Regions from separate parts of the Streptosporangium sp. NPDC049644 genome, predicted to be linked through region 1. Evidence: riboswitches for the same ligand, from Rfam matches in the RefSeq annotation. Region 1 holds a riboswitch; each other region holds the start of a gene.
The links. A riboswitch is a leader RNA that binds a small molecule or an ion and turns the genes downstream of it on or off. The one in region 1 is predicted to bind S-adenosylmethionine.
Positions count from the first base shown of each region.

Region 2: linked by a shared signal. The riboswitch ahead of AB0J58_RS18505 (aminotransferase class V-fold PLP-dependent enzyme) and the one ahead of AB0J58_RS17040 (FAD/NAD(P)-binding protein) in region 1 are both predicted to bind S-adenosylmethionine.
Region 3: linked by a shared signal. The riboswitch ahead of thrC (threonine synthase) and the one ahead of AB0J58_RS17040 (FAD/NAD(P)-binding protein) in region 1 are both predicted to bind S-adenosylmethionine.

Region 1 is NZ_JBFAOJ010000025.1:99,322-106,281, forward strand. It holds gene AB0J58_RS17035 (ABC transporter substrate-binding protein) at 1-1,239, opposite strand, end outside; gene AB0J58_RS17040 (FAD/NAD(P)-binding protein) at 1,266-3,023, opposite strand; SAM riboswitch class IV at 3,149-3,261, opposite strand; gene AB0J58_RS17045 (DUF402 domain-containing protein) at 3,314-3,835, shown strand; gene AB0J58_RS17050 (enoyl-CoA hydratase-related protein) at 3,861-4,634, opposite strand; gene AB0J58_RS17055 (nitric oxide synthase oxygenase) at 4,818-5,942, opposite strand; tRNA gene AB0J58_RS17060 (tRNA-Asn) at 6,293-6,365, opposite strand; gene AB0J58_RS17065 (YtxH domain-containing protein) at 6,538-6,846, shown strand; gene AB0J58_RS17070 (hypothetical protein) at 6,937-6,960, opposite strand, start outside.
Region 2 is NZ_JBFAOJ010000029.1:9,813-16,772, reverse strand. It holds gene AB0J58_RS18520 (DUF3180 domain-containing protein) at 1-53, shown strand, start outside; gene AB0J58_RS18515 (acyltransferase) at 63-1,229, opposite strand; gene AB0J58_RS18510 (NADH-quinone oxidoreductase subunit D) at 1,247-2,428, opposite strand; gene AB0J58_RS18505 (aminotransferase class V-fold PLP-dependent enzyme) at 2,446-3,753, opposite strand; SAM riboswitch class IV at 3,806-3,921, opposite strand; gene AB0J58_RS18500 (TerC family protein) at 4,129-4,872, shown strand; gene AB0J58_RS18495 (cytochrome P450) at 4,972-6,171, shown strand; gene AB0J58_RS18490 (DUF418 domain-containing protein) at 6,194-6,960, opposite strand, start outside.
Region 3 is NZ_JBFAOJ010000037.1:504-7,463, forward strand. It holds partial or broken gene AB0J58_RS21405 (S1 family peptidase) at 1-279, shown strand, start outside; gene AB0J58_RS21410 (S1 family peptidase) at 457-1,959, shown strand; SAM riboswitch class I at 2,169-2,311, shown strand; gene thrC (threonine synthase) at 2,326-3,618, shown strand; gene AB0J58_RS21420 (MoaD/ThiS family protein) at 3,641-3,916, shown strand; gene AB0J58_RS21425 (cold-shock protein) at 4,275-4,475, shown strand; gene groL (chaperonin GroEL) at 4,862-6,487, shown strand; gene AB0J58_RS21435 (YncE family protein) at 6,928-6,960, shown strand, end outside.

The sequences.
Region 1 (6,960 bases):
GTCGATCCCCGCGTGTCGTTTGACCGCCGCCTGGACGGCCTGGGCGAGGACGTCACGGCGGTCGCGGACGAACGGCGCGGCGCTGACCGTGCGGACCGTCAGCCGCCTGCCGTCCTTGACCCGGTAGCCCTCGGCGTCACGTCCGTTCCAGCCGGCCTCGTCGAGCAGCCTGTTGGCCCGCGCCGGGTCGTTGCCGAAGGTGTTCTCCAGCGAGGGGTCGTAGAACCGCGGGCTGCCCTGGCCGATGACGCTCCAGGCTCGCTTGGCGGTGCCCTGGTAGACGGAGTCGAGCACGGCGTCCACGTCGACGGCGTCGCGGAACGCCTCGCGGACCCGCTTGTCGTCGAACGGGGGGCGGGAGACGTTGAAGTAGTAGGAGAACGCGCTGCCGGAGTTGAGGCTGGTCTCCAGCGTCAGCTCCGGGTCGCCCTTGATGAGGCCGATCTCGGTGGCGGGCACGCCCTCGATCACCTGTACCTGCCCGGAGGTGAGCGCGCCGACCCGCACCGCCGCCTCGGGCAGGAAGCGGTAGGTGACCTCGGCCAGGTGTGCCGGCCCCTGGTGGGCGGCGCCGGCGGGCGGCCAGTCGTAGTTCGGGTTGCGCCGGTAGTGGACCTCCTGGCCGGGGGTGAACCGGTCGAGGATGAACGGCCCGGTGCCGACCACGTCGACCCCGCCCGCCTTGAGGTCCTTGGCGTTCTTCAGCGACTTCGGGGAGACCTGGCCGGCGAGCGGGGAGGAGAGGAAGTCCAGGAACAGTCCGTCCGGGGCCTTCAGCGTGACCTTCAGGGTGTACGGGGCGCTCACCTCGGCGTGGTCGAAGTTGCGCAGCTGGATGGCGCTGACCGCCGCGTTGTAGCCGGGCGAGACGAGCTGGTCGAGGTTCGCCTTCACCGAGGCGGCGTCGAACCTCTCACCGTCGTGGAAGGTCACGTCGTCGCGGAGCTCGAAGGTGTAGGTCAGGCCGTCCTTGGAGACCTGCCAGGAGGTGGCCAGCCACGGCAGGAAATCGCCGTTCCCGCCTCGGGCGATCAACGCGTCGAACTGGTTGTGGACCAGCAGGCGCGCCTTGTTCTGGCCCCACTGGTGCGGGTTGAAGGTGATCGGCTGCGTCTCGACGGCCCAGACGAGCGACCCTCCGTCGCCGCCGGCCGCCGCGGCCGGAGCCCCGCTCTCGGCTCCGCACGCCGCCAGCGCCAGCACCCCGGCGAGGGTCAGGGCGCCCCATCGCAACTTCACTCTCTGCTCCTTCGAGACCTGGCGGTTCATGCGACGTGCCTTCTTGTCTGGGTGCCGACCGCCTCGGACAGGACGATCCGCGCGAGGGCGTCGGCGTGGCGGAAGAGCGGGGCGTTGAGACGGGGTCTGGCGAAGCCGCCGGTGGCCTGGCCGCCGACGACCCAGGGACCGAAGGCGAACCTGCGCGGGTGCGGGGTGCCGGACCTGTCGACCAGGCGGCGGTCCGCGGCCCGCACGTTCACCAGCCCCGACTTCTCGTCGAGCTCGCCCCGGTCGCGGAGCGCGCCGATGAGCGGGTCGGTGGCCCGGCTCACGCTGGGCGCGGGCAGCCTGGCCTCGACGAGGGTCGTGGCCGTCACGCCGCCGGGCACGGTGGGGCTCTGCGCCCGCCAGCGCCCGTCGTGCTGGTCGACCTTGAGGTCGGCGCCGAGGAAGGTGACCACCCCCGCCCTGGCCAGGGCGCGCAACTCCTCAAGACGGGGGCCGGGCGGGCCGCTGGCGAGGTAGCTGAAGAACCCGTGGAACCACGGGTCGGAGACGCCCAGCTCGGCCAGGACGCCGTAGACGGAGAGCAGCCCGAGGATCAGGGCGTGGTCGGCGCTGTGTGCCGGGTCGGCGCGCCGCTCCAGGTCGGCCGCGAGGTAGCCGTGCATCCACTTCTGCAGCCCCGCCCGGTCGCCGAACCCGATGCCCGCCAGCGGCCGGTCGAGCCGGTCGAGGTCGAGCCGGTCCAGGTGCCGGGGCACGGCCGTACGGATCAGCTTGCGGATGCCCGGGCTGCGCCACTCCTCGCCGGCGAACGCCGCCGCGAACGCCGCCCAGTCCAGCCTGGCGCGCTCGGGGTGGGCGGTGAGGAGCTCGTGGTAGTACGCGAAGGCGAGCTCCTTGGCGACCAGCGGCCACACGTCCCGGCGGAAGTTCCACGGGCCCTCGCCCAGCGCCTCGCGGGTGAGGAAGCGCGGCACCGGCGGGCGTGCTCCCCCGAAGGGGTAGCCGGTCTTGGAGTGGTACGGCACGCCGCGCCGTGATCCCACGTGCAGCAGGGGCTCCCGCCCGCCGGGCAGGTAGACCAGTTCCCCGTCGTACTCGCGGACGAACCGGCCGCCCCGGCCCGAGGTGAGCAGCACCATCAGGTCGACGAAGGCCAGCCCCATCCCCCGCACGATCACCGGTTCTCCGGCGGGGATGCCGTCCAGGTCGAGGTCGGCCGCGTATCCGGTGGGCAGGTAGCGCAGCCCGCCGCGCACGGCCAGGTCGGCCAGCGCCCGTTCCTCCCCGTTCGGGGTCACGTCGCCGTGCCCCTGGGCCAGGATCACCGCGTCGACCTCGATCGTCCGGCCGTCCTCCAGCCGCACCGCCTGGCCGCCGGGGATGTCGGCGAGGTCGACGGCGCGGGCCGGATGCACGTGCACCCGGACCCCGCGCGGGGCGGTCTCCACCGCGTGCCCGAAGACGTGGGAGAGGTAGCCGTTCTGCGCCGGGCGGGAGGCGAAGGTGCCTGGGTCCCCGCCGAGCCACTCGGCCAGCGTGGGGCCTGGACGGATCGGCCCCTCACAGCGCACCGACTCGTCGGTGAAGAGCGTCACGTCGGCGGCCACGGAGTTCATCCAGAGCAGCTCGGGCTGGTCACGGCGCCAGACGCGGCCGCCACCCGGCGGGTGGGGGTCGATCACGTGAACGTCGAGCGAGGGCCAGCCGAGCAGGTCGGCGGCGTTGGCGCAGATGCGTTCCACCAGGCAGGTGCCCGTCGGGCCGGCACCGACGACGGCGATCGAGGCGCTCATGCGGCGGCTCTGCGATGCGGCCGGTAGTGGCCGTGGGCGTCGGGGGCGACGGGGCTCGCGCAGTTCAGTGTGCTGGTCTTCGACATGTGGCACTCCCGGACATGTCTCGGTGACCCCGGTGAGGGGGTCCGCGCTTGCGGCACGCCGACCGTGCCACCAGGTCTCCCCCGGAGGCACCCCGCCGCGGTGCGAGGGTTGCCGGTCAGCCAGCCGGGGCTTCGCACTGACACTCTTAACCTATTTAGAAGGTAGGAAATACATAGATCTCTGTCAAGGCTTAATGTTGGGGAATGTCCTATGAGACGGTGAAGGTGGTCTACCGCAAATACGACGGGTCATTGCACTGGAACCACAGCGGTCTCCTGCTCGGCGAGGACGAGCACGGGGTGTGGACCGGCTGCGCGGCCAACTCCGTCGGCCGCAAGGGCCACGGACCCGAGGTGGCCTCCCCGCATGCCTTCGTGATGCTCTTCCCCCGCGACGCCTGGTGGACCGCCGCCTTCAACTCCGCCCCGCACAAACACGAGATCTACTGCGACATCTCCACCGTGCCACGGTGGAGCGACGGCGAGGTCACCATGGTCGACCTGGACCTCGACGTGATCCGGACGCGCCGCAACCCGGCGAAGGGCCGCACCTGCCGGGTCTTCCTGGACGACGAGGACGAGTTCGAGGAGCACCGGGTCAGGTACGCCTACCCGCCCGAGGTCGTCCGGAGCGCCCGCGCCTCGGCCGCCTGGCTGATGGAGGCCGTCACCGCCCGCACGGCCCCCTTCGACACCGCTCCGCGCTGGCTCGCCCTGGTCAGCTGAGAGCGCCGGAGTGACTACGACGTGACTACAGCGGCGGGAAGCCGGGGGCGCGGCGCTCGACGAAGCTGGCGACGCCCTCGGCGAAGTCCGGCCGGGTGAAGGAGTCGACCATCAGGCGTGCCGCGGCCGACTCCGACGCCTCCAGGGTCTGCTGCCAGTCGCCCCAGATCTGACGCTTGATCACGGCCATCGAGGCCGGAGAGCTGTACGTCGCCAGCTCGCGGGCGTAGGCCAGGGTCTCCTCGATCAGCCGCTCTCCCGGCACCGCCCGGTTGGCCAGGCCCAGATCGCAGGCCTCGGCGCCGGTGAAGGTGCGCCCGGAGAGCAGCAGGTCCATGGCCCTGGCCTGCCCGGCCAGGCGGGGCAGGATCCACGACAGGCCGTACTCCGCGACCAGGCCGCGCCGGGCGAAGGCGGTGGTCCACTTGGCCTCGGCGGCGGTGAAGACCAGGTCGCAGACCAGGGCGTGGACCATGCCGAGCCCGGCGCAGGCGCCGTTGACCGCGGCGATGATCGGCTTGCGGATCGTGGTCGGGAAGGTGTTGGGGCGCCGGTCGGGCTCCCCCGCGTACGAGCCGTCCTGGATGGCGGTGAGCGTCCTGAAGTCCGCCCCGGCGCAGAAGCCCTTCCCCGCACCGGTGACCACGATCACCCGGACCTCGGGGTTCTTCTCCGCCTCGGCCAGCTGGTCGAAGTAGCGGCGGCCCATCTCGTCGGTCCAGGCGTTGAGCCGGTCCGGCCGGTTGAACGTCAACGTCAGCACGCCCCGCTCGATCGACGGCAGCACCAGGTCGACCATCGCATCTCCCTCCCGGAAGCCCCCGAGGCGCTCCCGCACAGGAGCTCCCCACCCGGAGAGCTACAGAATATCGTTCTACACCTTTTCCCTTCCCGGTGTCAGCAGGTGCGAGCGGACCGGGGAGAGGGAGGCCCGCGGGAGCGGGCCGGGGCGCGCCCCACCACGCGGTACGTCTCCTCTGAATCAACCTCCCGGCGCGGTCCGGTGACCGAGCGCACGCTCCAGGGAGTCGGCGTGGTGGACGAAGTTCGGCGACAGCCGCCTGTCCTCGTAGTAGCGGTGGAAGACCGGCGTGGCCGAGGCCGACATGGGCGGCACGATCCAGGTCCAGTCCGCGGGGCAGACCCGTCCTGCCCGCTCCTCGCGCTCCAGGTGGATCAGGAAGTGCCTGGCCTCGGTGTGGTGGTCCGTCATCGTCACCCCCGCCCGCTCGAAGGAGTGCAGGACCGCCACGTTCAACTCCACCAGCGCCCGGTCCCGCCAGAGCGAGCGGTCGGTGCCGGTGTTCAGGCCCAGACGCCGGGCGATCAACGGCATCAGGTCGTAGCGGTCGGCGTCGGCCAGGTTGCGGGCGCCGATCTCGGTGCCCATGTACCAGCCGTTGAACGGCGCCGCCCGATAGCAGACGCCGCCGATCTCCAGGCACATGTTCGAGATGACCGGTACCGCGTGCCAGCGCAGCCCCAGCTGCTCGAACCACGGGTGACGGGGGTGCGAAAGCGCGACCTCCAGCACGGCGTCGCCGGGAATCGTGGACAGCAGCGGCGGCCCGCTCCCGACCGAGATCGCCAGTGGGAGGACGTCGAAGGGGCTTCCGGGACCGCCGGACCAGCCCAGCTCGCGCAGCATCGCGGTGAAGCCGACGTAGCGGGGATCCCCGACGACCGAACCGTCCGCCGTCGCGTACCCGGCGTACCGGATGAGCTGCTCGTTCCAGATCCGCGGTCCCGGCGCCCCCGGCCGGTCCTGGGGGAACACGGTGATCGTCGGGCGGATCCGGCGGCCGGGCGCCGCGTCCCGCAGGTGGTTCACACACTCGACGGCGACGCCCTCGGCCGTGGTGACATGCCGCCGGTCGCGCACCCGCAGCGAGCGCCAGTACAGCCGCCCGATGCATCTGCCGCTGTTGCGCCAGGCCACCCTGGCGCCGAAGACCAGCTCACCGCTGGTGTGCGTGTACGTTCCCGTGTCGGCGATCTCCTGCCGGATCTCGCGCAGGCGCTCCCGCAGGACCCCCGCGCCGGGATTCTCCGCGTGAAACAGCCTCAGGTAGTCCTCGGCCGCCGCCATCACGTCGGCTGGAGGCACCTCGGGGACCCCGGGGGCCTTGGGAGGCTCGGGGAACGGATCCGGCGCACGCCGGGACCTTCGCCAGGTCAGCACAGAAAAACCACCCATTGTGGCTCACGGGCACGACTGCCGTTCCGGGCGGCGTGGTGCCCTGAACGCGGCGGCCCTTCCCCGCTGCGATCACTGTTGGTCCGCGGCGACCGTGCGCCGGCTCATCGCCGCGATCGCGGCGACACCGGGCAGGGCCTCACTCATTTTCTGTGATTCACCGTGGTTTGTCCGCTGAATCGGGGCACGAACAGGCCACCAAACCGAGGTATGAGATGCCAAAAGCCCCGGAAGCTGGGCTTCCGGGGCTCCGGTGTCGGCTCCCGCGATAGGACTCGAACCTATAACCTGCCGGTTAACAGCCGGCTGCTCTGCCGATTGAGCTACACGGGATTGCGCTTTGCGCTGGTCGGATCGGGTGTCCCCGTTCCTTGCGGCGCAGGAATAGATTAGCGCACTCCATGGGTGTGTGTCGCATCGATAGTCCGGGGTAGGTGCGAGACGAATGGCTATCCGCAGGTGATCACAGGACAGGGACCTGCGGAACATGCTTGTGGAGGTGGACATGCGTTATCGGTTGATGTTCGGGATCGGCTTCGCGGCCGGCTACATCCTGGGGAGCCGCGCCGGTCGGGAGCGTTACGAGCAGATCAAGAGGATGGCCCAGCGGGTCATCGACAACCCCACCGTGCAGGAGACGGCCGGCCTGATGGGCGCGAAGGTCTCCAAGGCCACCGGCGTGGCGAGGACCAAGGTGAGCGACGCGGCCAGAAACCGGCTGCCCTTCCTGCAGTCGGCGAACGGCTGGCACGACGAGCACGACGACACGGGCACCGGCTGGCCGGAGAAACAGCGGACCGACACGCCCTACTGATCTCACGGGTGCCGCCCTGTCGGCACCCGAGAATCCCGCGAAAGGCCCCTTCAGGGGCCTTTCGCGTGTCCGGCCCCCTCGGGCCGCGGCTCAGACGCCGAAGCTCCTGCGGGT
Region 2 (6,960 bases), on a different contig from region 1:
ACCTGGAGCACTGCTGCAAGGTGCCCAAGGACTCCGCGGACGACGACCGCTGAGGGGACGCGTCAGCGCCTCCTGGCCCACTTCCGGCCGAAGAGCATGATGACCGGAAGGGTGCACACCAGTGCTCCGGCGACGGCCAGGGGGCGTTCCAGCCACCAGAGCAGGTCGGGCCGGACCAGGCTGCCCGGCCTGCTGCCCGCCAGCCACCAGGTCAGCGCCACCCAGATGGCCATGCCGGTCGTGTGGAACAGGAAGAGCGGCAGCGCGAACCGGTTGACCGTCTCGTTCACGCGCTGCCACCTGGGGTGGTCGAGCAGGCGCTCCATGGCCGGCCTCAGCACCTCCACCAGGCCGATCTGGAAGATCAGCAACGCCACGATGACGAAGGTGGGCGGCGCCATGTTGGACAGCTTGTCACCGGGCACGCCGACCATCGAGCCCGGGTAGATGTCCGAGTAGACCAGGCCGAAGAGCGCGAACAGCCCGGTCCACAGGATGGCGATGTCGAAGCGGCGGGGAAGTGCCACCACCCTCGCGTAGAAGAACCCGGCCTGGTGGGCCAGCCCCCAGACAATGATCATGTTGAGCCAGCCCACGGCCTCGTACCCGTAGCGCAGCCGCAGCACGTCTACGACGAGCGCCGCCCCGGCCAGCCAGATCAGGATCAGCACGTCGAAGCGCCGGTGCAGCCAGAGCGCGACCGGGAGCAGGGCGATCAGCACGAGGTAGACGCCGATGAACCAGAGCGGGCTGATGACGAGCAGGACCACCCGGTTCATCCACCTGATCCCGAACGCCCAGGTCACGAGCGCGCCCAGCACGATCCAGGTTCCGGCCAGCGCCAGTGTCGGGATCGCGAGGCCGCGGATGCGCCGCCACACGAAGGTGCCGATGCCCATCCCGCCTTCGCAGGCGCGGTTCCAGGACAGCAGGTGGACGTACCCGCCCACGTAGAAGAAGAGCGGCAACACCTGCAGCAGCCAGGTCAGGATCCACAGCCCCGAGGTGAAGCCCAGCGGGCTCGTCGGCGAGGGGCCGTCCGGCCCCCACTGGAGGATCGTGAAAGCCCAGTGCCAGACCACCACGACGAGCAGGCTGAACGCGCGCAACCAGTCGACGTACCGGTCCCGCGGTGGCCTGCCGACGGCCGGTGAGTCGCCGGGATCGGCGGGGGACGCGGGTGCCGTCGGGGGAGTCGTCCTCCGCTGGTCTCCGCCGGGTTCGATCATGCGCTCCTGACCGTGCCTCACTTGTCGATATCGCCGACGACGAAGAACAACGAGCCCAGAATGGCGACCATGTCGGAGACCAGGTTGCCGGGGAGCATCTCGCGCAGCACCTGGACGTTGTTGAAGGAGGCGGACCGGAGTTTCATCCGCCACGGTGTCTTCTCCCCGCGCGAGACCAGGTAGTAGCCGTTGAGGCCGAGCGGGTTCTCCGTCCAGGCGTAGGTGTGGCCCTCGGGGACCTTCAGCACCTTGGGCAGGCGCTGGTTGATCGGCCCCTGGGGCAGTTCGCGGAGCCGCCGCACGCAGGCGTCCGCCAGGTCCAGGGAGACCTTCACCTGCTCCAGCAGCACCTCGAACCTGGCGTGGCAGTCCCCGGCGGAGCGGGTGACCACCTTCACCGGCAGCTCGCCGTAGGCGAGGTAGGGCTCGTCCCTGCGCAGGTCGAGGTCGACGCCGGAGGCACGGGCGATCGGGCCGCTCACGCCGTACTGCATGACCGTCTCGCGGTCCAGCACGCCCACCCCGCGGGTACGGGCGAGGAAGATCTCGTTTCCGGCGATCAGGCCCTCGATGTCGGGCAGCCGTCGCCGCACGTCGGCCACGGCCGTCGAGACCCGGCCCAGCCACCCCTCGGGCAGCTCCTCCTTCAGGCCGCCGACCCGGTTGAACATGTAGTGCATCCGGCCGCCGGCGATCTCCTCCATCACGGCCTGGAGGGTCTCGCGCTCCCGGAACGCGTAGAACATCGGGGTGATCGCGCCGAGTTCCAGCGGGTAGGAGCCGAGGAACATCAGGTGGTTGAGCACCCGGTTGAGCTCGGCCATCAGTGTGCGGGTCCAGACCGCCCTGACCGGCACCTCCATGCCGAGCATCCGCTCCACCGCGAGGACGACGCCCAGCTCGTTGGCGAACGCCGACAGCCAGTCGTGCCGGTTGGCCAGCACGATGATCTGCCGGTAGTCACGCACCTCGAACAGCTTCTCCGCGCCCCGGTGCATGTAGCCCACGATCGGTTCGGCCGAGCTGATCCGCTCCCCGTCCAGGGTGAGCCGCAGCCGCAGCACGCCGTGCGTGGACGGATGTTGCGGCCCGATGTTGAGGACCATGTCCTCGGTCGCGAGCTCCTTGCCGTGCGCCTCCCGCACGGCGGCGGCGCCCGCGCCCATCCCCACGTTCAGTTCACGGCGAGGCTCAGTCATATGTCCATGCTGTCACGTCAGCCGCGCGAGGCAAGATCCCGCAGGGCGGCGATCAGCCGGTCGACGTGCTCGGAGGTGGTGCCGATGCCGATGGAGGCGCGCACCGCGGAGGCGGTGGGGTCGTCGCAGCCGCCGTCCTTGGCGTCCAGCAGGTGCCGTACGAAGGGGTGGGCGCAGAACTTGCCGTCCCGGACGCCGATGCCGTAATCACCGGACAGGGACTCGGCGACCTCGCGGGCGGTGCGGCCGTTCACCACGAAGGAGACGATGCCGACGCGCGGGTGGTCGGGGCCCCACAGGGACAGCTCCTGCACGCCGGGGACGGAGGCGAGGCCCGCGCGCAGCCGGTCGAGGAGACGCTCCTCCTCGTGGACCAGCGGGGTCCAGCCGGTGGCGGTCAGGGCGTCGCAGGCCGCGGCCAGCGCGATGGCACCCAGGACGTTCGGGGTTCCGGCCTCGTGGCGGGCCTCGGGGTCGTCGTGCCACTCGGTCCCGTCGTCGTTCACCGCCCTCACCGCCCCGCCGCCCCGCAGGTACGGCTCGGCGTCGGCCAGCCAGTCGGAACGGCCGATCAGCGCGCCGGCGCCGAACGGGGCATAGAGCTTGTGACCGGAGAAGACCACGTAGTCCAGGTCGAGCGCGGTCAGGTTGAGGCGGCGGTGCGGGACGAGCTGCGCGGCGTCGACGAGGACGCGGGCGCCGTGGCGGTGGGCGATGTGGGCCAGCGCGGCGATCGGCCACAGCTCCCCGGTGACGTTGGAGGCGGCGGTCACGACCAGCAGCCTGGGACCTTCGACCGAGGCCAGGGCCTCGTCGGCGGCGCGGACCGCCTCGCCGGGGAAGGCGGGGACCGGCAGCCGCAGGGCACGCTCCCAGGGCAGCAGCGAGGCGTGGTGCTCGGTGTCGAAGACCACGGCGGTGGTGCCCTCGGGCAGGCTGCGGGCCAGCAGGTTGGTCGCGTCCGTGGTGTTCCTGGTGAAGATCACCGAGTCGCCGGGACGGGCACCGACGAAGGCGCGCACCGTCTGCCTGGCCTGCTCGTAGCGGGCCGTGGTCAGCTGGGAGGCGTACCCGGCGCCTCGGTGGACGCTGGAGTACGCCGGGAGCGCGGCGGCGACGGCGGCGCTCACCGGCTCCAGACAGGGGGCGCTCGCGGCGTAGTCGAGGTTGGCGTAGCGGACGAGCCTGCCGCCCCTGACCGGGACCTCCAGGTCGGAACCGAGCACGGCGGGGATCGGCCGGTCGCCGGACGTACGGGTCGCGGGGACGGTGCCGGGGGCGGCCGCGTCGGCGGCTGCGGCGGTGGAGATCGTCAGTATGGACACGCCAGGGCTCCTTCGAGGTCATCGGACCCCAACCCGTGGCACAGGTGCCTGGAGCCCGCGCTTGCCCGGCACACCTCGTGCCGGACCAGGTCCTCACCCGGGGCACCCCGCCGCGGACGCGAGGGTTGCCGGCCAGCGAGCCGGGGCTTGTCACTGGCACTCATGACCTACGGGGGAACTATAACCGACCTCTGCCGGGGATTCGCAAGTGATGTCCCTTGGGTTCGGGAACTCACGACGGATCCCGTTCGTCTGGGCAGTGAGCCGGGTGGCATCCGGCGGCGCGTGATGTTTGTCCTGGTAGTGGGTGAATAACGCCGAGCGACGGATCTCGTCGTGCCGGTAGTGATCAAGTAAGGCGAGCTGGAGGCTCAGATGTTGGACTGGGTGACCAACCCGGAGATCTGGATAGGGTTCGTCACCCTCGTCGCTCTGGAGATCGTGCTAGGCATCGACAACATCATCTTCATCTCGATCCTCGCGGGGAAGCTCCCGCCCGAGCAACGGGACAGGGCGCGCAAGCTGGGTCTCCTCGCGGCCCTTCTCAGCCGGCTGCTGCTGCTGCTGGCACTGTCGTGGGTGGTGAGACTCACGGCGCCGCTCTTCGAGGTCCTGGGGCAGGAGATCTCGGGACGAGATCTCATCCTGCTCGGCGGCGGGCTCTTCCTGCTCGGCAAGAGCGTCATCGAGATCCACGACAATGTGGAGGGCAAGGGCGGGCACGGCGGCACCAAGGCGGCCGCCACCTTCGGCTCGGTGATCGTCCAGATCATGCTGCTGGACATCATCTTCTCCCTCGACTCGGTCATCACCGCGGTCGGCATGGTCGACCAGCTCGGCGTCATGGTCGCGGCCGTGATCGTCTCGGTCCTGGTGATGCTCTTCGCCTCAGGCCCGATCAGCCGCTTCGTGGACAAGCACCCGAGCATCAAGATGCTCGCCCTGTCGTTCCTGGTGCTGATTGGCGTCGTGCTGATCGCCGAGGGCCTCGGGCAGCACATCTCCAAGGGCTACATCTACTTCGCGATGGCCTTCTCGCTCATCGTGGAGCTGCTGAACATCCGGCTGCGCACCAAGGCGGCCCGGTCCGAGAAGTCGGACGAGCCGGCCGAGGCGTAGCGCATCCGTCGCGGGGCGGTGGCCGGGCTGTCGAGCGTCGGCCCAGCTCCAGGGGCCGGACCAGGCAATTGACACATGGGGCGACATTACGATGTCCATGTGCGCTTTGATCCCTGGAATCCGGAATTCGTCGCCCATCCGTACGACGTCTACGACGAGCTGAGGCGGCAGCGGCCGGTCAGCTTCTTTGAACCGACCGGCCAGTGGCTGGTCGCCCGGCACGCCGACGTCAACGCGCTGCTGCGCGACCGTCGGCTCGGCCGCTCCTACCTGCACATGGCGACCCACGCCGAGTTCGGCAGGCCCGACGACCCCGAGTTCCAGGACCCGTTCTGGCGGGTGGTCAGGGCCGGGATGCTCGACGTCGAGCCACCGGTGCACACCCGGCTCCGGCGCCTGGTCTCCAAGGCGTTCACCCCGCGCATGGTCGAGGCGCTCCGCCCCAAGGTCGCCGAGATCGCCGGGGGGCTGGTGGACCGCTTCGTCGAGCGCGGCGGCGGAGACCTGATCTCCGAGGTCGCCGAGCCGCTCCCGGTGACCGTGATCGCGGAGATGCTCGGCGTGCCCGAGGCCGACCGCCACCTGCTCCGCCCCTGGTCCGCCGACATCTGCGGGATGTACGAGCTGAACCCCTCCGTCGAGGCCCAGCGCACCGCGGTACGCGCGGCCGAGGAGTTCTCCGCCTACCTCGTCGAGCTGGCCCGCGCCCGCCGGGCGAACCCCGGCGACGACCTGATCAGCGCGCTCGCCCTGGTGGCCGAGGAGGGCGACAAGCTCACCGAGGAGGAACTGGTCGGCACCTGCGTGCTGCTGCTCAACGCCGGGCACGAGGCCACGGTCAACGTCACCGGGAACGGCTGGTGGTCGCTCTTCCGCAACCCGGCCGAGCTGGAGCGGCTCCGCGCCGACCACGGCCTGCTGCCCACCGCGATCGAGGAGATGATGCGCTGGGACACCCCGCTGCAGATGTTCGAGCGCTGGGTCCTGGAGGACATCACCGTCGGCGGGGTGGACATCCCGCGCGGCACCGAGGTGGCGCTGCTGTTCGGCTCGGCCAACCGGGACCCCGAGGTCTTCGCCGACCCGGACCGCTTCGACGCCGGCCGGGTGGACAACCCGCACATCTCCTTCGGCGCGGGCATCCACTTCTGCCTGGGCGCCCCCCTGGCCAGGATCGAACTGATCGAGTCCTTCGGCGCCCTGCTCCGTAAGGCACCGAAGCTGGAACTCGCCACCGAGCCCGGCTGGGGCCCTGGCTACATCATCCGCGGCCTCACCGCCCTCGACGTACGGGTCTGAACCGGCTCGCCGCGCGGTGGTGTCAGGGGGAGCGGCGCAAGGGCGGGCGCTGGGCCCAGGTGGCCCAGCGCCAGAGCCATTCGAGGGGGCCGTAGCGGTATCGGCGCAGCCAGAGGGCGGAGAGGAGCCACTGGGCGGAGAGGATGGCGCCGGCGATCAGTGACACGGTCGCCGACGACCAGCTTTCCGGTGAGCCGCCAAGGACGCGACCGACCGCCAGCACGAGGATCGTGGCGGTCAGGTAGTTGGTCAGCGCCATCCGGCCCAGCGGCGCGAAGACGGCCCGCAGCGCCGGTCGGAGCGGAGTCCTGAGCAGGACCAGCAGCGCGCACACGTACGTTCCGGCGAGCAGCAACCCGGTCACGGCCATCGCGAGGCCGGAACCCGGGGCGTTCGCGTCGCCGGCCGACCCGATCTGCCACCACAGGGCGGGCACCGCCCCCGCCGCGAAGACCAGGCCCAGCGCGGCCGGCACCCGGGTGGACCGCTCCATCCGGTCGATCACCCCGTACCTGACCAGGGCCGAGCCCAGCAGGAACAGCCCGGGGACCAGAACTATCCCGTTCTGGCCGGCGATCAACGGTGCCGCGAGGAGCACGGGGGCGAGACCGGCCACGGCCCACCGGGGCAGCCAGGTCGAGGGCAGCAGCACCAGCAGGCCGATGACGGCGTAGACGGTGAGGATGTCGCCTCGCCACAGCAGGAACATGTGCGCCAGGCCCACCCCGAGCAGCACCAGGAGCCGGCGGAGCAGGAGCAGCCGGGGGCCGGCGACGCGTTCCGTGGCGG
Region 3 (6,960 bases), on a different contig from region 1:
GGCACGCTGAACAACGGTCAGTCCGTCTCCCAGCCGAGCCGCTACTACCGGGCCGTCGTCGCCGGTACGCACTCCGCCTGCCTGGACGGCGGTGACGGCGTCGACTTCGACCTCTACCTCCAAAGGTGGCGGCGGCCGAACTGGGTCACTGTCGCCACCTCCGACCGCGCGGGCTCCGACGAGCAGATCAGCTACACCGGCCCGCCCGGCGCCTACCGCTACCGGGTGGTCTCGGTGAGCGGCTCCAGCCCCTACACGCTGAAGGCCAAGGCGCCCTGACCCGCCTTCCGCGGCCCTCACCCAGGCCGCGGCCGTCATGCCGCCGAACGGCCTCAAATCGTCTGCCGCGTGGCGTGTGGCGTTTGAGGCCCTGGCGGCAATGGCTGGATTAGGGTGGCGTTGCCCGTGCGGCGCTCTCCCCCTCCTGCTGTGAAAGCCGAGGTCGAGGAGAGTTTCATGTTCGGCAGACATGCCGTCGCCACGGGCTGCGTGCTGGCGGTCACCGCGCTCACCCTGACGGGTGTGCCGGCTGCGGCCGGACCCCGGGTTCCGGTCACCGCGTCCGCCTGGAAACCGCCGTCGGGCATGCTGGAGGCGCTCCAACGCGACCTGGGCCTGACCAGGGAACAGGTGCGGGCACGTCTGGCCAACGAGATCCGTATGTCGGGAGTCGAGGCGGACCTCCGCGAGGCGCTCGGCGACCGTTTCGGCGGCTCGTGGCTGATGGGAACCGTTTCGCAGACCCTCGTGGTGGCCACCACCGACCCCGCCGACCTCCCCACGATCGTCGCGGCGGGCGCCAGAGCCGAACTCGTCAAACGGTCGCTGACGGAACTCGCCGGGCTCATCAGTGACCTCAACGTGGACCTGCCGGGAAAAGGCGGCGGGGGTGATGTGCGCTTCGTCGACGCCAGGAACAACAGGATCGTCATCCTGTCGAAGAGCCCACTGGCGACCGAGGATCTCGTGGAGGCGGTGGGGGCCGACTCAAGTGTGGTGAAGGTGGTGCCGTCCACCGAGCGGCCCCGGCTCCTCAGCGACGTACAGGGCGGCGACGCCTACTACGTCGGTGTCGCGAGTCGTTGCTCCGTCGGTTTCTCGGTGACGCGCGGGACCCAGGCGGGGTTCGTCAGTGCCGGTCACTGCGGTAAGACCGGTGATGCCACCACCGGTTTCAACCGGGTGCCCCTGGGGATCTTCCGGGCGTCGTCCTTTCCGGAGAACGACTACGCCTGGGTCGCGGTGAACGCCGGCTGGACGCCCAAACCGGTGGTGAGCAACGGCGCCGGCGGCACCGTGCCCGTCGCGGGCTCCAGACCGGCTCTGGAGGGCGCCTCGGTCTGCCGTTCCGGCTCCACCACCGACTGGCACTGCGGCCTCATCAGGCAGTTCAACGCCAGCGTCACCTACCCCCAGGGCACCATCCACGGGCTGACCCGTACCAGTGTCTGCGCCGAGCCGGGCGACTCGGGTGGCTCGTTCATCTCCGTGGACCAGGCCCAGGGGGTCACCTCCGGCGGCTCCGGCAACTGCGCCACGGGCGGCGTCACCTACTTCCAGCCGATCAACGAGATCCTCACCGCCTACGACCTGACCCTGCTGACCGGCGACGCCACCACCCCACCGGGCACCGTCCCGCCCGCTCCGACGGTCTGCACCGGCTACCCGAAGACCTACACCGGCACGCTGAACAACGGCCAGTCCGTCTCCCAGCCGAGCCGCTACTACCGGGCCGCCGTCGCCGGCATGCACTCCGCCTGCCTGGACGGCGGTGACGGCGTCGACTTCGACCTCTACCTCCAAAGGTGGCGGCGGCCGAACTGGGTCACCGTCGCGACCTCGGAGGGCGCGGGTTCCGACGAGCGGATCAGCTACACCGGCCCGCCCGGCTTCTACCGCTACCGGGTGGTCTCGGTGAGCGGCTCCAGCCCCTACACGCTGAAGGCCAAGGCACCCTGACCCGCCTTCCGCGGTCTGGCGCGGGAGGTTCCACGGGACGTCCGCCGCGACCGGTGCCTACCGGCCGCGGCGGCGCCCCTGCTGCGGACAAGGGTGCTCTGTCCGGCAGGTAACACGCTACGTCTCGTATTATGAGACAAGTGGCCGGGGTGGCGGTATGGCGATGTAGAGTGCCTAAGACCTGCCTGTCAGGTCTCCAACTGAATATTTGCTCATCCAGAGGGGTGGAGGGATCGGCCCTGCGAAGCCCCGGCAACCATCCCGGTTCAAGACTCGTAATCGACACGAGGTCAACCGGGACAGGTGCCAATTCCGGTCTGTGACCAAGGTGGTCCGCAGACGAAGATGAGGGAAAGGCCTCGCTTCATGGCGCTCGCAACCACTGAGAACACCACCACCTCGCTCGGCCGTGTCGAAGACACCCGAAACCAGCACTTCGGCCCCGCCGTGGCCCTGTCCTGTCGCGAGTGCGGTGCCCGCTACGACCTCGGCCCGAGCTTCGCCTGTATCGAGTGTTTCGGGCCCCTTGAGATCGCCTACGACTTCGGGCGGGTGACCCGGGAGCAGATCGCCGAGGGGCCGGCCAACATCTGGCGTTACCGCTCGCTGCTGCCCGTCCCCGCCGACGTGGCCTCCAAGCCCAACATGGAGCCCGGCTGGACCAGGCTCGTCAACGCCGGCAACCTCGCCCGTGAACTGGGCATGCGCTCGCTGCACGTGAAGGACGACTCCGGTAACCCCACGCACTCTTTCAAGGACCGTGTGGTGGCCATCGCCGTCGAGGCGGCCCGTAACTTCGGCTTCCACACCCTCTCCTGCTCCTCCACCGGCAACCTGGCCGGTGCCGCCGCTGCCGCCGCCGCGCGGGCCGGGCTGGACGCCTGCGTGTTCATCCCCGCCGACCTGGAGCAGGCCAAGGTCGTCATGGCCTCCGTGTACGGGGGCAGGCTCATCGGCATCGAGGGCACCTACGACGATGTGAACCGCTTCTGCTCGGAGCTCATCGGCGACGAGCTGGGCGAGAAGTGGGGTTTCGTCAACGTCAACCTCCGGCCGTACTACGCCGAGGGCTCCAAGACGCTGGCGTACGAGATCGCCGAGCAGCTCGGCTGGCGCGTTCCCGACCAGATCGTCGTGCCGGTCGCGTCGGGCTCCCAGCTCACGAAGATCGACAAGGGTTTCAAGGAGCTGATCGAGCTCGGTCTCGTCGAGGACAGGCCATACAAGATCTTCGCGGCCCAGGCCGAGGGGTGCTCCCCGGTCTCCACCGCCTACAAGGCGGGCCACGACGTGATCCGCCCGGTGAAGCCGGACACGATCGCCAAGTCGCTGGCGATCGGCAACCCCGCCGACGGTCCGTACGTGCTGGACATCGCCCGCCGCACCGGCGGCGCGGTCGAGGACGTCACCGACCCCGAGATCGTCGACGCGATCCGGCTGCTGGCCAGGACCGAGGGCATCTTCGCCGAGACCGCCGGAGGTGTCACCGTCGGCGTGCTCCGCAAGCTGGTCGCGGCCGGGAGGCTCGACCCGGAGGCGGAGACCGTGGTTCTCAACACCGGCGACGGTCTCAAGACCCTCGACGCGGTGGCCGCCGAGGCGCGCCCCACCGCCGTGATTCGTCCCTCCCTTGACGCATTCCGTGCGGCAATCGCCTAGAAATCGTGAAAGGTACTGAATTATGAGCGTTTCTGTGCGGATTCCGACGATTCTCCGGACTTACACCGGTGGTGCTGCCGAGGTGAGCGGAGAGGGCGAGACCCTGCGCGACGTCCTCCAGAAGCTCGACGCGGACTTCCCGGGGATCGGTGCCCGGATTCTTGATGAAACGGGTAAGATCCGCCGTTTTGTCAACGTCTATGTGGGAGATGAGGACGTCCGCTTCGCCGACAACCTCGACACGGCCACGCCCTCCGGCGTCCAGGTCTCCATCATCCCGGCGGTCGCCGGGGGCTGAGACCCCGCCCCCGCACCGCGCCGGTCGCACCCGCCTCACCCTCCCGGGGGCGCTCACGACACCCTCCCCATGACACCCGCCCGGCTCCGGCCGTGTGCGGGTGTCATGCTTTGTGGCGTAAACCGGTATTCGCGGTGGGGAAAGATAATGTAATCTTTAACTAACTAATAGTGATAGTCAAACTGTGTTCTCGTACTAAATGCTCTTGTAAAGAGCTAGTTTGGTGCTTGACTCTGTTGCCCAACCGGTTCCCACAGGTATGGTCGAGGACGATCGATGTGGCGAAGTCTGCCCCGGAGATTGAGGACTTCGCGAGAGGAATGGGCGTCGTCCTTAAGTCCAGTAAGAGGAGTCGCAAGTGGCGCAGGGCACCGTCAAATGGTTCAACGCGGACAAGGGCTACGGCTTCATCGCGGTAGACGGTGGTAAGGATGTGTTCGTCCATTACTCCGCGATCATGATGGATGGCTACCGTGCACTCGAGCAGGGCCAGCGAGTCGAGTTCGAGATCACCCAGGGGCAGAAGGGTCCCCAGGCGGAGTCCGTCCGGGCGGTCTGACATGGCCGTCCCGTGAACCCGCGGGGAGGGGCCGGTGGATCCCGCGGCAGCGCAGTCCGCCGGATCCACACCACCTAGGCCCGGCTCGCCTCCCCAATCGGCGAGCCGGGCCTTCGCTTTGCGCGGAACACGCGCCCGCGTGACGCGGCGCATACGCTGACGTGGCCCGGAGCGGACGCCCGCTCCGGGCGCGACGCAGGTCAAGGGATCGTGGCTTGCACTCGGCAAGGTAGAGTGCTAAACACATTGTTGGCACTCACGCATAGAGAGTGCCAACCCTGGATCGAGGCGATGGGGCCCGCCGAACGGAGTCGTGGGCCCGCATGCCGTCGCGGGCGTCGGCTCGGTCCGGTGCAAGCCACCCTGTCTCTGGGAGGTCTAGCCGTATGGCAGCCAAGATGATCGCGTTTAACGAGGACGCCAGGCGCGGTCTCGAGCGTGGCATGAACCAGCTCGCGGACGCCGTCAAGGTGACCCTCGGCCCCAAGGGCCGCAATGTCGTTCTGGAGAAGAAGTGGGGCGCCCCCACCATCACCAACGATGGTGTCTCCATTGCGAAGGAGATCGAGCTCGAGGACCCGTGGGAGAAGATCGGGGCCGAGCTCGTCAAGGAGGTCGCCAAGAAGACCGACGACGTCGCGGGTGACGGCACCACCACCGCCACCGTGCTCGCTCAGGCTCTCGTACGCGAGGGTCTCCGCAACGTCGCCGCCGGCGCCAACCCGATGTCCCTGAAGAAGGGCATCGAGGCCGCCGTCGAGCGCGTGTCGGAGGAGCTGTCCAAGCTGGCCAAGGACGTGGAGACGAAGGCGCAGATCGCCTCCACCGCCTCCATCTCCGCGGGCGACCCGCAGATCGGCGAGATGATCGCCGAGGCGATGGACAAGGTCGGCAAGGAAGGCGTCATCACCGTCGAGGAGAGCAACACCTTCGGCCTTGAGCTCGAGCTCACCGAGGGCATGCGCTTCGACAAGGGCCTCACCTCGATGTACTTCGTGACCGACCCGGAGCGTATGGAGGCCGTCCTCGACGACCCGTACATCCTGGTCGTCAACTCCAAGGTGTCCGCCAACAAGGACCTGCTCCCGGTTCTCGACAAGGTCGTGCAGGCCGGCAAGCCGCTGCTGATCATCGCCGAGGACGTCGAGGGCGAGGCCCTGGCCACCCTGGTCGTCAACAAGATCCGCGGTCTGTTCCGCTCGGTCGCCGTCAAGGCGCCCGGTTTCGGTGACCGTCGCAAGGCCATGCTGGGTGACATCGGCATCCTGACCGGTGCCCAGGTCATCAGCGAGGACCTCGGCCTCAAGCTGGAGTCCACCACCCTGGACCAGCTCGGCCGTGCCCGTCAGGTCATCGTCACCAAGGACGAGACCACCATCGTCGACGGTGCCGGCGACGCCGAGCAGATCGCCGGCCGGGTCAACCAGATCCGCGCCGAGATCGACAACACCGACTCCGACTACGACCGCGAGAAGCTCCAGGAGCGTCTCGCCAAGCTGGCCGGCGGCGTGGCCGTCATCAAGGCCGGCGCGGCGACCGAGGTCGAGCTCAAGGAGCGCAAGCACCGCATCGAGGACGCCGTTCGCAACGCGAAGGCGGCCGTCGAGGAGGGCATCGTCCCCGGCGGTGGCGTGGCCCTGCTGCAGGCCGGCGCCAAGGCGTTCGACAAGCTGGAGCTCTCCGGCGACGAGGCCACCGGTGCCGCGATCGTCAAGAAGGCCCTTGAGGAGCCGCTGAAGCAGATCGCCGTCAACGCCGGCCTCGAGGGTGGCGTCGTGGTGGAGAAGGTGCGCAACCTCACCCCTGGTGAGGGCCTCAACGCCGCCACCGGCGAGTACGTCAACCTGTTCGAGACGGGCATCATCGACCCGGCCAAGGTGACGCGTTCCGCTCTGCAGAACGCGGCGTCCATCGCGGCGCTGTTCCTCACCACCGAGGCCGTCATCGCCGAGAAGCCCGAGAAGGCCGCGGCCGCTCCCGCCATGCCCGGCGGCGGCGACATGGACTTCTAAGTCCACCGCTTTCTGGTAAAAGAGGCGACCCCGGGATCTCGGGGGCGCCTCTTTTGCTGTTTCCCCGAGGGGTCGCCTGTCGTCGTACGTCTTCGGAGGAGTCGCCCCGACGGGCGCCGCCCGTGCGGAGCCGCGGGCGAGAGGGGGCCGCGAAAGGCCGGGACCGATCAGGGCAGGGGCCCGCGACCACATCCATGCCGTCCGGCTGATTTCCGTGCTATCAAGCAATAAATGGACAAGGTGGGCGGAACAAGAGTTCAAGTCGGTGTGTCGTTTCCGGGACACGCCGCCGTGTGGCCATAGAACGAAGTCCTTGCCGTAGCGACGGGTTCTTGGTGGTGCAGCGGTGTGCGAGGGGAACGATGGAGCATAGCCACTGGAAATCGCCCGGTCGGTTACAGAGAGGTGAGTGGCGGTCGCGCGTCCGTTCGGCTGTGGCGGTGCCGGTCATCGTGGCCGGACTGGCGGTGCCG